2 regions of the Burkholderia diffusa genome follow, and region 2 is predicted to be linked to the other one. Evidence: riboswitches for the same ligand, from Rfam matches in the RefSeq annotation. Region 2 holds a riboswitch; the other holds the start of a gene.
What was found. A riboswitch is a leader RNA that binds a small molecule or an ion and turns the genes downstream of it on or off. The one in region 2 is predicted to bind cobalamin.

Region 1: linked by a shared signal. The riboswitch ahead of WI26_RS21075 (TonB-dependent receptor domain-containing protein) and the one ahead of cobG (precorrin-3B synthase) in region 2 are both predicted to bind cobalamin.

The regions. Positions count from the first base shown of each region.
Region 1 is NZ_CP013363.1:1,292,421-1,299,280, forward strand. It holds gene WI26_RS21055 (threo-3-hydroxy-L-aspartate ammonia-lyase) at 1-874, shown strand, start outside; gene WI26_RS21060 (hypothetical protein) at 1,006-1,254, shown strand; gene WI26_RS21065 (SDR family NAD(P)-dependent oxidoreductase) at 1,301-2,125, opposite strand; gene WI26_RS32335 (hypothetical protein) at 2,275-2,430, shown strand; cobalamin riboswitch at 2,539-2,732, shown strand; gene WI26_RS21075 (TonB-dependent receptor domain-containing protein) at 3,051-4,979, shown strand; gene WI26_RS21080 (LysE family translocator) at 5,017-5,655, opposite strand; gene WI26_RS21085 (Lrp/AsnC family transcriptional regulator) at 5,770-6,231, shown strand; gene WI26_RS21090 (VOC family protein) at 6,295-6,705, shown strand; gene WI26_RS21095 (copper-binding protein) at 6,759-6,860, opposite strand, start outside.
Region 2 is NZ_CP013362.1:1,732,179-1,739,038, forward strand. It holds gene cobJ (precorrin-3B C(17)-methyltransferase) at 1-1,048, opposite strand, end outside; gene WI26_RS07965 (precorrin-2 C(20)-methyltransferase) at 1,045-1,779, opposite strand; gene WI26_RS07970 (precorrin-8X methylmutase) at 1,776-2,402, opposite strand; gene cobG (precorrin-3B synthase) at 2,395-3,756, opposite strand; cobalamin riboswitch at 3,863-4,055, opposite strand; gene WI26_RS07980 (bifunctional cobalt-precorrin-7 (C(5))-methyltransferase/cobalt-precorrin-6B (C(15))-methyltransferase) at 4,260-5,495, shown strand; gene WI26_RS07985 (cobalt-precorrin-5B (C(1))-methyltransferase) at 5,495-6,583, shown strand; gene WI26_RS07990 (cobalt-precorrin-6A reductase) at 6,580-6,860, shown strand, end outside.

The sequences.
Region 1 (6,860 bases), on a different replicon from region 2:
CGACGAAGCGCTCGGCGCGCAGGTGTTCTTCAAGTGCGAAAACCTGCAGCGCATGGGCGCGTTCAAGTTCCGCGGCGCGTTCAACGCGCTGTCGCGCTTCGACGCGACACAACGCCGTCACGGCGTCGTCGCGTTCTCGTCGGGCAACCATGCGCAGGCGATCGCGCTGTCGGCGCGCATCCTCGGCATCCCGGCGACGATCGTGATGCCGCAGGACGCGCCGGCCGCGAAGATGGCCGCGACGCGCGGCTACGGCGGCAACGTCGTGACCTACGATCGCTATACCGAGGACCGCGAGCAGATCGGCCGCGCGCTCGCGGAGCAGCACGGGCTCACGCTGGTGCCGCCGTACGACCACGCGGACGTGATCGCGGGCCAGGGCACGGCGGCGAAGGAGCTGTTCGACGAAGTCGGGCCGCTCGACGCCGTGTTCACGCCGCTGGGCGGCGGCGGCCTGCTGTCGGGCACGGCGCTCGCGACGCGCGCGCTGTCGCCGCGCGCGAAGCTGTACGGCGTCGAACCGGAAGCCGGCAACGACGGACAGCAATCGTTCCGGTCCGGGTCGATCGTCCATATCGACACGCCGCGCACGATCGCCGACGGCGCGCAGACCCAGCACCTCGGCAACCTGACGTTCCCGATCCTGCGGCGCGACGTCGATGACATCCTGACCGCGACCGATGCGGAACTGGTCGACTGCATGCGCTTCTTCGCGACCCGCATGAAGATTGTCGTCGAGCCGACCGGCTGCCTGTCGCTCGCGGCCGCGCGCCGGATGAAGGACGAACTGAAAGGCAAGCGCGTCGGCATCGTGATCAGCGGCGGCAACGTCGATCTCGAGAACTTCTGCGCGTTGGTCGCCGCATCCGCATGATGCGTCGCGGCGCGCGGATGGCCGCATGAACATCCTTTCATCCGCGCGCCGCTGTTCCTTCACGTCGCGTTAAGTTTCGCGCCCTAGACTGAATGCGTTGTCCCGCAGTCAGTCGCGAAGAAGGAGGTTCCATGAACACGCACGCGATCGTCGCCGCCGCCTTCGCGGCAGCATCCGTTACGGCGTTCGCTCAACCGGGCGCGACATCATCCGGTTTTGTCGCCACGTCGCCGCACGACCCGGTCGCGCAGGCCGCCCATCGGCCGCCCGCCGCGCTTCCGCATGCCGGCTTCGTGCTCGCGAAGATCGATCAGAACAATACGCCGCCCGATCGCGGCGGCGACCCCAGCGGCCGCACGCACGCCGGCACGCATATGTAACCCGGCGTGAGCCGGCCGCATCGGTCGGCCGGCCCGCGTCACCTCATCACATCGACGGCAGCGACGGATCGCGCGCGGCGAGGATGTCCGCGGTGCGCTGCTGCAGCGCGCCGTCGATCGTCTGCGGTTGCGGAATCAGCCAGTAACGCCCGTCGCGAATACCGTCGAACGCCCGCGCCGCGAATGCGTCGGGCGTGAGCCCGTGCGCGTTCAGCATCTCGCGCATCGCCTCGACGAAACCCTGCACCTCCGGCCGCTCGTGCGCGGCGCCGAACGGGTCGTTGAAAATGCCCGTCTGCACCGGGCCCGGCGCGAGCAGCGACACGCCGACCGGCGCGCCGAGCATCTTCAGTTCGCCGTACAGCGATTCGGTCAGCGCGACCACCGCGAATTTCGTCGCCGAGTATGGCGACATCAACGGGCTCGGCAGGAACCCGCCGACCGACGCGGTATTGACGATGCGCGCCGGCACGTTGCGCTCGAGCATGCGTGGCACGAAGCTGCGGATCCCGTTCATCACGCCGTGCACGTTGATCGCGAAACTGCGCTCGAACCGCTCCGGCGTGATTTCCCAGCTGAAACCGGTCGCCATCACGCCCGCATTGTTGAACAGCAGGTCGACGCCGCCGAAGCGTTGCCATGCGGCGTCGGCCAGCGCGTCGACGGCTTCCGGGCGGCTGACGTCCGTCGGCACGCACAGCACGTCGGTTTCGAGCGTCGCGGCGAACGCGTCGAGCTTTGCCGGGTCGAGATCGGCCAGCACCACGCGCATGCCGAGCCCGGCGGCGTGGCGCGTGAGCCCGCTGCCGATCCCGCTGGCCGCGCCGGTAATCACGGCGGTACCGCCGTCGAAGCGAATCGAAGTCGTCATGTCAGTGTCCTGTCGGGTCGATGCGCGGATGCGCGTATGCGGTAATCACGGGCGCCGGCAACCGCGTGCGGCCGTCGAGCGAGCGCACCGCCAGCCCCAAGAGAATGTCGTGCGCGGGCCGCTCTGCGTCAGCCGGCGATATCCGCAACATGCAGCACGAGCTTGGCTTTCGCGTCGCCCATTTGAACGAGATCGAACGGGCGCCGCCTGTTCGAGCACGCGCAGCACGCCCCGAGGCGAGCCGTTCTGCAATCGCTACCGGCTTGGCCGCCTTCCTCGTCGATTTTCCGTTTCGTCTGATGTAACGCGGTGCCGAGGTCTCGCAAGACAAGATCGGGAAGGAATCCCGCGAGCACTGACGTTTTTTCGCATCCCTGCGCGCATCGCCAATTGACGCGCAGGAGTGCTCGCCATTACGCTTGCGCGCTGATGGTTCCCGGAGACGGGATCAAAAGGGAACGCAGGAGAGGCAACGCCTCGGATCTGCGGCTGCCCCCGCAACTGTGAGCGGCGAATCCGCACTACCCCACGCCACTGGGAAACCGGGAAGGCCGGTGCGAATAGCGACCCGCGAGCCAGGAGACCTGCCATCGACCCGAGGTCCAAGCAGCCGCGCCGGGCGGGGTGTCCCGGAGCGCCAGGCGCCGCCTTTGGCGGCCGCCCCGTTGCATGGACGGCCCGACCTCAGGACCCTTCAGATGTCCAGTCTTTCCGCCTCCCTCCGCTTCCTCGCCGGAAGCGTCGTGCCGTCGCGCCAGCCATGGGCGCGCCGTGTCCGCACGCGTGTGCCGTATCGCGTCGTCCGGCTCGCCCGGCGACCGCCCACGCCGTCCGGTCTCGTGATAGACCCAAACGAACTCCGGCGGTACGCACCGCCACCCGCTTACGCTCGCCGTACCTGCAACACGATCACGCTCATTGCCTCATGAATCTTCGCCACCTTCTCGCCACGTCCGCCGCCACGGCGCTGTTCGCCCCGCTCGCCCATGCCGCCGACGACTCGGCGCTCGCTCAGCCGCCCCGACCCGCCGAAGCCGCCGACCTGCCGACGATCAGCGTGACCGACACGCGGCACCTGCCCGAATCGTTCGACCAGCGCTATGCGACGACGCAGGTGCTCACGCGCGCCGATCTCGACCGGCTGTCGCCGAGTGACCCGAGCATCACGCAGGCGCTCGCGACGCTGCCGGGCGTGACCGTCTCGCAGAACGGCGGCCCCGGCTCGTCCGCCTCCGTCAGCATCCGCGGTTCGTCCGCCAACCAGGTCGCGGTGTTCATCGACGGCATCCGGATCGGCTCGCCGACGACGGGCATCGCGCCGTGGGCCGACCTGCCGACCGACGCGTTCGAACGCGTCGAGGTGATCTCCGGGCCGGCCGCCGCGTCGTTCGGCGCGAATGCGATGGGCGGCGTCGTGCAATTGTTCACGCGCCGCGCGGCCGGCCAGCCGAACCAGACCACCGCGTCGTTCGGTGGCGGCTCGAACAAGACGTTCGACACGCAGGTGCGCACGTCGGGCACCGTGCCGTCGACGGGGCCGCTCGCCGCGCTCGGCGGCCTCACCTACACGCTGGGCCTGCACGACTACAACACGGCCGGCATCGACGCGACGCGGCCGTTCGCATACGGGCACGAGGCCGGCCGCAATCCGTATCACGCGCAGGACCTCGATGCGCGGCTCGGCTACGCGCGCGACAACTGGTCGATCTCGACGTTCGCGCTGTATCACCGTTCCGACCTGTCCTTCGACAACGCCGGCTTTGCGAATCGCGAGCTCGATCATCAGTTGACGACCGGCGTCGCGTTCCATCTCGACATCACGCCCGACACGCAGTTCGACCAGTCGTTCGGTTATGCCAACGATCGCCAGTTCCTGTATGCGAGCGACCCGACCATCCCGACCGACCAGATCAACTCGCAGCGCATCAGCGCGTCGACGTCGCTGACCCATCAGGAGCATGGCTTCCGGCTGTTCGGCCTGCCGTTGTCGGGCGAGACGAAGCTCGCGTACGACTTCACGCGCGAACAGGCATTCCTGCCGGTCGACGTGCCGGACGGCTTGCCCACGCGCAACGACTCCGCGTTCTCGCTGCATCAGTCGGCGACGCTCGGCAGCGTGACGATGTTCGTCGCGGGGCGGCACGAGATCATCGCAGGAAAGGCCGTGAACACCGGTAACGCCGCGCTGTCGTGGGCCATCACGCCGGTCTATACGGCGCGCGTGTCGTACGGCAACGCGTTCCGTCTGCCCTCGTTCAACGACCTGTACTACCCGGGCTACGGCAATCCGGACCTGAACCCGGAACGCAGCGATTCGGTCGAGGCCGCGCTCGACGCGAACACGGCTTACGGCACGTTCAGCGCCGCGATCTACGACACGCGCATCAGCAACCTGATCGCGTACAACCCCGCGACGCGCTCGCCGATGAACATCGGCCGCTCGCATATCCGCGGCATCGACCTGTCGTACAAGGGCACGATCGGCCGCCATACACCCGTGAGCATCGCGATCGGTTTCCTGAATCCGCAGGACGAAACCAACGACAGCTGGCTCAACCGCCGGCCGCGCCAGACGGTCAGCGTCAACGTCGACCACACGTGGGACGAATTCAACCTGCATGCACTGAGCACGGGCGCGTCGCTGAACTACGGCGGCACGACGTTCGACGACCCGGCCAACACGACGTATCTGCCGTCGTACCTGACCGTGAACCTGCGCGCGTCGTACAGGATCAATTCGCACCTGACGGTGTCGGCGACGCTGTCGAACCTGTTCGACCGTCAGTACATGACCGCGTACGGCTACAACACGCTCGGTCGCGCCGCGTTCGGCAAGCTCAGCTATACGTTCTGACCCGGGTGCGCGCGGTGCGTCGAACGCGTGGTTTGCGTCACGCCCCGACGATGCCGCGCATGCCGGCGATCAGCTGGATCGCGCCGAACATCGCGATCACGACCGCGGATCCGCGCGACAGGCCGTGCGTGAAGCTCAGCGGCATCTTCGTGCGCAACGCGGCGGTCGCGCTGCTCAGGCACAGCCACCACGTCGCGGATCCGACGAACACGCCCGCAACCATCAACGCCACGGTCGAACCCATCGCACCTTCATGCGTGCCCGACAACGGGCCGAGCGCCGCGAAGATGCCGACGAATGACAGGATCGTCATCGGGTTCGACAGCGTGAGGCCGAAGGTCGTCAGGAAATCGCGCAGCACGGTCGCACGCGGCACGTCGCGCACCGCGGCCGGCGCGGCCGGCGCCTGTCGCGCGATGGACCAGGCCAGCCACACGAGGAACGCGCCGCCGACGATTTTCAGCGCCACGGTCAGCATCGGAAACGCCGTGACGATGCCCGCGACACCCAGCGCGCCGAGCAGCCCGTAGATCGCATCGGCACACGCGGCGCCGATGCCTGTCGCGAACCCCGCGTGAAAGCCACGGCTCAGGCTGCGCTGGATGCAGAGCATGCCGATCGGGCCGACCGGCACTGCGATCGACAACCCCATCACGACGGATTTGATGAACAGCATGGCCGGCTCCTCGCGACATGCAATGGCATGAACCGCATCGTAGGGAAAATCCGGTCGCCGCTGAAGACGGTTTTTAAGGAAAAATGGCCCCTTCACCTTAAAAACTCCGCCACGATGGACGAACTCGACTGGAAGATACTCGCGCTGCTGCAGGCCAACGGCCGCATCAGCTACACGGAGCTGGCGCGCCAGGTTCATCTGTCGGTGCCGGCGGTGACGGAACGCGTGAAACGCCTCGAATCGACGGGCGTGATCGACGGCTACACGGCGCGCGTCAATTCGGCCGCGGCCGGCTACCCGGTGAGCGCGCTGATCGGCATCACGGTGCCGCAGCCGGCCAAGGCGAAATTCCTGAAGCTGCTCGAAACGATTCCCGAAGTGGTCGAGTGCCATCACGTGACCGGCGCGGATTCCTACGTGATGCGATTCGTCGCGGTCAGCATGGCGCACCTAGAGCAACTGATCGAGCGCATCAACCTGTACGGCGAAACGCGCACGTCGATCGTGATGTCGACGCCGCTGCCGGCGCGGGGCCTTGCGCGGCCGGCAGCGGCGATCAAAGGCATTCGGGGGTGACAGAACACCCCGCGTTGCGCGATGCTGTGCGGTGCGCACCTTGCACGAACCGGACAACCTGCCATGCCAGTGATCGGACTGAATCATTACAACTTGCGCGCAGATCGAGCCACGCTCGATGCGCTGCGCGATTTCTACGTGAACGTCGTAGGCCTCGAGGCGGGCTATCGTCCGCCGTTCCAGAGCAATGGCTACTGGCTCTACGCGGGGGCGCAGGCGATCCTCCACCTGTCGGAAGCACGGCCCGGCGAGGTTCGGCCGACGCACGTCGTCAATACGGTCGACCATATGGCGTTTTCCTGCGAGAACGCCGCCGACATGGAGCGGCGCCTGGCCGACGCGCAGGTCCGGTACTCGCGCGCGTACGTGCCGCTCACGTGCCAGCTCCAGCTCTTTTTCACCGACCCGGCCGGCAATGGCGTCGAATTGAATTTCGCGGAAGCCGACGGCGACCCTGGTAAAGGCCCGGGTTAGCGCGGGCGACCGGCCCGTGTCGATCGCCCGGATCGCGGTCGCTTGCGCGACCGTTACTGTCGTTGCACGAGCTTCACGATCGTGAGCGCACCGTTCACGCGCTCGACCCGGACCTTGACCTTGTCGCCCACGTGCAGCGACGCGATCATCGCCCT
Region 2 (6,860 bases):
GGATGTCGGTGGCTTCCGCGAGCGCGGTGCGCGCGGCGGGCGTGAGCCACGCCGCATCGCCCGGGCCGAGGCCGAGCACCGTCAGGCGGCCGCGAGCATGACCGAGCGACGCCGGGTCGACGGGCTGCGCCGCCACCGCGCATGCGAGGCCGTCGGACGTTGCGCGCAGCGTATGCGCAACGCGCACCGTGGCGCCAAGCAGGGCAGCGGCATCCCGGTCGCCTTCGACATCGGCGAAGCGCAGCGGCACGCCCAGCGTCCGTGCCGCCGCTTCGACCCGCGCATCGCCGAGCAACGTCGCCGGTGCGACGAGTGCGGCAAGCGCCAGCCGCGCGAGACCGTGCAAATCGAGCAGCGCGTCGATGCGCTCGGCAAGCGACGGCGACGCATCGGCCCGCACGGCGTTCGCGTCGATGCCGACCACCACGCTGCGTGGATGGATCACGAGTTCGTCGCGCGCGCCGCGCCACGCATCGGGCGTCACACGGATCGCATGCGCGGCCGCATCGTCGCGCGGCAACGCAACGTCGTCGAGCCACGGCGCCGCGCCGTCGATGCGCGTGGCCGCGCCCGCGAGCAGGTCGGACACGAAACGCTTGCCTTGCTGGAGATCGGCGAGCGCATAGCCGTCGGGCGGGTTGAGCACGCACGCGCCGAAGCGCAGCTCGCCGCTCGTCGTGATCGCCGGTGCGACGCCGAGGCATTCGGCGATTTCGCGCGCGATCAGGTTGACGCCCGTCAGCCCGCCGAGCAGCGGCACGACGGCCGAACCATCTTCCGCGACCGCGAGCACGGGCGGCTCGACGCCCTTGTCGGCCAGCGCCGGCGCGACGCAACGGATCACGATGCCGGCCGCGCACAGCGCGACGATCGGCAGGCCGCGCGCGTACAGCTCGCGCAGGTGCGCGCCGAGTTCGTCGAACGGCACGTCGGCCTCGACGCGCGACGCGAGCCCATGCACGGCGGCGCCCGGATAACGCGCCTGGATGCGCCGCGCGGTATCGAGCGCGCCCGCGCCGAGAATCACGATCGCGGGCGGAGTCGTCATCCTTGCCATTTTTCCCCCGGCACGACGAGCAGCGAAAAGTACGGCGACGCCATCGGATCGACTTCGTCGAGCGGCACGATGCGCTGCGCCGCCATCGTCGCGCGCTCGACGTACAACGCGCGCTTCGCGAGCCCCAGTTCATCGAGCACGCGCCGCACCTTGTCGAAATTGCGGCCCAGTTTCATTACGACGGCCGCGTCGGCCTGCGCGAGCCGCGTGCGCAATTCGTCCTTCGGCAGTACGCCGGACAGCACCGACAGGCTCTGGTTGCGGTAGACGAGCGGCTGGCCGAGCACGGCGGTGCCGCCAAGCATCGCGCACACGCCCGGGATCACCTCGGTGTCGTAGCGCGGCGCGAGGCGATCGTGCAGGTACATGTACGACCCGTAGAAGAACGGATCGCCTTCGCAGATCACCGCGACGTCGCGCCCGGCGTCGAGATGAGACGCGACGATCTCGGCGGCCGTGTCGTAGAAATCGGCGATCACGTTCTCGTAGCAGAGCGGTGGCGGCAGCGCCTCGGTCGTCACCGGATAGACGAGCGGCAGTTGCGTCTGTGCATCGTGCAGGTGCGCCTCGACGATCCCGTAGGCGTTGCCCTTCTTGCCCTTCGCGACGAAATACGCGACCACCGGCGCGGCCTGCAGCACGCGCAGCGCCTTGATCGTCATCAGTTCGGGGTCGCCGGGGCCGACGCCGACGCCGAACAGGCGTCCGCGCGGGGCCGTCATTCTGCCTCCGTCGCGAGTGCGTTGACGGCGGCCGCGGCCATCGCGCTGCCGCCGCGCCGGCCGAGCAGCGCGACGTACGGCACGCCGCGGCTGTCGGCGTCGAGCGCCGCCTTGGATTCGGCCGCGCCGATGAAGCCGACCGGAAAACCGAGAATCAACGCGGGACGCGGCGCACCGGCGTCGATCATGTCGAGCAGGTGGAACAGCGCGGTCGGCGCATTGCCGATCACGACGACGCTGCCGGCCAGATGCGGGCGCCACAGTTCGAGCGCCGCGGCCGAGCGCGTGTTGCCGAGATGCCGCGCAAGGTCCGGCACTTCCGGTTCGCCGAGCGTGCAGATCACGCGATTGCCGGCCGGCAGCCGCGCGCGCGTGATGCCTTCGGCGACCATCCGCGCATCGCACAGGATCGGCGCGCCGGCCGTGAGCGCCGCGCGGCCCGCCGTGCCGGCGCCGGCCGAGAAGCGCAGGTCGTAGGCGACATCGACCATCCCGCACGCGTGGATCACGCGCACGGCGAGCTTCTCGAGATCGGGCGGAACCTGCGACAGGTCGGCCTCGGCGCGGATCGTCGCGAACGACTGGCGGTAGATTTCCTGCCCGTCGCGAATGTAGTCAAGCATCGGTGGTGTCCTGGCTGTGCCGCGCGCCCGCCAGTCGGGCCGCGGCCTGGTCAATCGTCAGATGGCGCGCGAGCGGGGCGCCGAGGCCCGCGGCGGCGTCGCGCCGGTAAAGGTCGTAGCGTGCCGGCGCGACCGCGACGAGGGTGTACGCGGCCGGGTGCGGCAGTGCGCAATGGCGCTCGCAGCCGGTCAGGTGCGCGTCGACCGGATGGCCGATACGTGCGGCCAGCGCGAGCGCATCGTGTTTCGTATCGGCGCGCGACTTCGCGCAGCCCGCGCTGCCGGCGCAGGCGACCAGCGCCGCCAGCGGGTCGGACGCCGTGCACACGAGGCCGAGCGCCGCGAGCGCGTCGAGCACGGCTGGCGTGCGATCGTGCCGCACGCCGTGCACGAACACGCCTTGCCACGGGGTCATCGACAGCGTGCCGTCGCCTTCCGCTTCGGCGAGTGCCGCAAGCCGCTCGAGTTGGGTTGCGTCGAGCCGGCCGAGCACGAACTGCGCGCCGACGCTGCAGCGATCCGCATCGCGCGATGGCCGTGCACCGAAACGCAACGCGGCGTCCGCATGCTTGCGTCGCCAGCCGGACAATGCCGGATCGGCTTCGAGCGGGAAGGGTGCGTAATGCTGCGCGCGCTCGCGCAGCGCGCCTGCGCGACCGGTCGCGAGCAACGCGCGCATCCGCGTGACGTCGGCCGGTGCGAGATCGAGGAACGCGAGCAGCAGTGCGCGAACGAGCGCGACGGTCTGGTCCGGCGCGACGTCGAACCAGGCGGGCGGATCGCCGGGCGCGACCGGCGGGCAGCCGGCCAGGCCTGCGGCGATGCGGACCGCACCGTCGCCGCGACGCCACGCGGCGAGCCAGACGTCGTGCGGATGATCGAGCGCCGCGACCGATTCGCCGCCGTCGAGCTGGATCGAGAATTTCGGCGACACCTCGCCGCGGCGCGGCTCGTGCGTCAACATGTCGAGCAACGGCAGCGCGAGCGCGAGGCTGTCGAGCAGTGCGTCAGGATCGCGCCCCGCGAGCGGGCTGAGCATCAGGTTGCGGACATCGTCGCTCACGGCGAGCGAGGCCCGGTCGCCGGCGGCATCGCCCGTGCTCGCGCGCGGGCCCAGGCCCGCGCCGAGCAATGCGTCGGTCAGCGTATCGGCCGCGCCGTCGCGGACGCCGCGCAGCTGGAGATTCGCGCGATTGGTTGCGTCGATCGCGCCGGAGCCGCAGGCGCGCGCGGCGGCGGCGATCGCCCGCGCCTGCCGTGCGTCGAGCCGGCCGCCCGGCAGCTTGATCCGGCACAGCCCGCCGTCGGCGGCGGCGACCACGCGCACGAGCCCCGGACAAGCCGACGGGCGCACGACGGGCGACGCAGGAATGGAATCGGGGGCGGAACTCAACGGGATACCGGGACAGTGTCGCGCCGCGGCCAACGCATCGGTACACCCCGCCCGACGCCGACTGGCACGCACGCACTTTCATGCCGGCAGGTCTCCTGGCTGACAGGTCGGCGCCGGCTCCCGGCCTTCCCGGTGAAACCAGTGGCATGAGGGGGGCGATCGGCTCGCTGTCTACAGTTGCGGGGGCAGCCACAGCGGCGCGGTTTGCGCCCTGTGTTCCCTCTTCGGCCCCGAAGGGCACCGGCGAACGAACGGCCGTAGGATACCCGATTTCACCGGCGCTTCGCGACCGCCGGGCGGCCGCCGTGGCCGAAGCGAAATGCGGCCGGGCGCCGGCGGCCCCGCAGATGAAACGCGCGATGGAACACGGTACCATGCCGACTTTCACAATGCGGACGGCCGCACCGGCGCCTTCACGGCCGCCGTGCGGCGACTCGATGGAACCGGACGATGGGGAAGGGTGCATGACGGCGTGGCTGACGGTAGTGGGCATCGGCGACGACGGCTACGCGGGGCTCGGGCGCAGCGCGCGGCGCGCGCTGCTCGACGCGACGCGCGTGGTCGGCGCGAAGCGGCACCTCGACATGCTGCCCGCGCGGCTGCGGGCCGAACGCGCAGCATGGCCGTCGCCGTTCGACCTGTCGGGCCTGCTCGCGCGGCGCGGATCGCCCGTCTGCGTGCTGGCAAGCGGCGACCCGATGCTGTTCGGCGTCGGCGCGACACTCGCACGCGAACTGTCCGCCGGCGAATGGCGCGTGCTGCCCGCGCCGTCGTCGCTGTCGCTGGCTGCCGCGCGGCTCGGCTGGGCGCTGCAGGACGTCGGCGCGGTGTCGCTCGTCGGCCGTCCGCTCGCGACGCTCGCGCGCCATCTGCTGCCGGGCCGGCGCCTGTTCGTGCTGAGCGCCGACGGCCGCACGCCGGCCACGGTCGCCGCCGAACTCGCCGCGCGCGGCTTCGGCCCGACGCGCATCAGCGTGTTCGAACACCTCGGCGGCCCGCTGGAACGGCGCATCGACGGCCTCGCGCAGGACTGGAACATCGACGAAACCGCCGCGCTCAATCTCGTTGCGCTCGATTGCCAGGCCGGCCCCGACGCGCCACGCCGCGCACTCACGCCCGGCCTGCCCGACGACGCGTATCGCCACGACGGCCAGCTCACCAAGCGCGACATGCGCGCGCTGACGCTCGGGCGCCTCGCGCCCGCGCCCGGCGAACTGCTGTGGGACGTCGGCGCGGGCAGCGGCTCGATCGGCATCGAGTGGATGCGCGCGCATCCGTCGTGCCAGGCGATCGCGATCGAGTCGCATGCGGAGCGGCAGCGCTTCATCGAGCACAACCGCGACGCGCTCGGCGTGCCGGGGCTGCAACTCGTCGCGGGGCGCGCGCCCGACGCGCTTGCCGGGCTCGCGACACCCGACGCGATCTTCATCGGCGGCGGTGCAACCGCACCCGGCGTGCTCGACGCGTGCTGGTCGGCGCTGAAGCCCGGCGGCCGGCTCGTCGCGAACGCGGTCACGCTGCAGGGCGAGCTGGCGCTCGCCGCGTGGCGCGACATGCACGGCGGCACGCTCACGCGCGTGTCGCTCGCGCACGCCGAACCGCTCGGCCGCTTCGACACGTGGCGGCAGCCGTTGCCCGTCACGCTGTACGACGCGCGCAAACCGGATGCCACGGCAACGGACCTCGCGGATCGCGCATGATGCGAGACGAAACCCCCGAACAACCGGCACCGCTGCGCTTCGGCTACACGACCGGCAGCTGCGCGACCGCAACGTCGCTGGCGGCCGCGCGCCTGCTGCTCGCGGGCGTCGCGGCCGACGCCGTCGAGATCGTGCTGCCGAAGGGGCAGCGCGTGATGATGCGGCTGGCGTTCTGCCGGACCACGGCTGACGGCGCAGAAGCCGGCACGATCAAGGATGCCGGCGACGATCCGGACGTCACGCACGGCGCGCTGGTCTTCGCGCGCGTCGCGCTCGCGGCGATGCCCGGCGTGCGCTTTCACGCGGGGCCGGGTGTCGGCACCGTCACGCGCGCCGGGCTCACGCTGCCGGTGGGCGAACCTGCGATCAATCCGGTGCCGCGCCAGATGATGACTACGCACCTCGACGCGCTCGCGGCCGAATTCGGCTACGCGGGCGGCTTCGACGTGACGATCGGAGTCGAAGGCGGCGAGGCGCTCGCACTGAAGACGATGAACCCGCGTCTGGGCATCGTCGGCGGATTGTCGATCCTCGGCACGACCGGCATCGTGCGACCGTTCTCGTGCTCGGCGTACATCGCGTCGATCCATCAGGGCATCGACGTTGCACGCGCGAACGGGATCTCGCACATCGCCGCGTGCACCGGCAACGCGAGCGAGGATGCGATGCGCGCGCACTACGGCCTGCCCGACATGGCGCTGATCGAGATGGGCGATTTCGCCGGCGCGGTGCTCAAGCACCTGCGCCGCGCGCCGGTCGCCCGCCTGTCGATGTGCGGCGGCTTCGGCAAGCTCAGCAAACTCGCGGCAGGCCATCTCGACCTGCACAGCCGCCATTCCAGCATCGACCTGCCGCTGCTCGCGCAGTGGGCGGCCGAGGCGGGCGCGAGCGCGGCGCTGCAGGCCGCGATGCGCGCGGCGAACACCAGCCAGGAAGCGCTGAAGCTCGCGCAGGCCGACGGCGTGCCGCTCGGCGACATCGTCTGTGCGCACGCGCTGCGGGTCGCGCGCGACATCGTCCCGCCATCGGTCGCGGTCGAGATGTTCGCGATCGACCGGCAGGGCCGCTTCGTCGGGAGCGCACGATGAGCACGCGCATCCTGCTGCTCGGTGGCACCGCAGACGCGCTGAAGATCGCACGCGCGCTCGGCTCGCTGCACGTCTACAGCCTCGCGGGCCTCGGCAAGGTGCCCGACGACTTGCGCTGCGAAGTGCGCGTCGGCGGCTTCGGCGGAGCGGCGGGGCTCGCCGCGTATCTGCGTGGCGCCGGCATCGGCCTCGTGATCGACGCGACGCATCCGTATGCCGCGCGAATCAGCGCGAACGCGGCGGCCGCTGCGCGCGACGCGGGCGTGCCGCTGTGGGC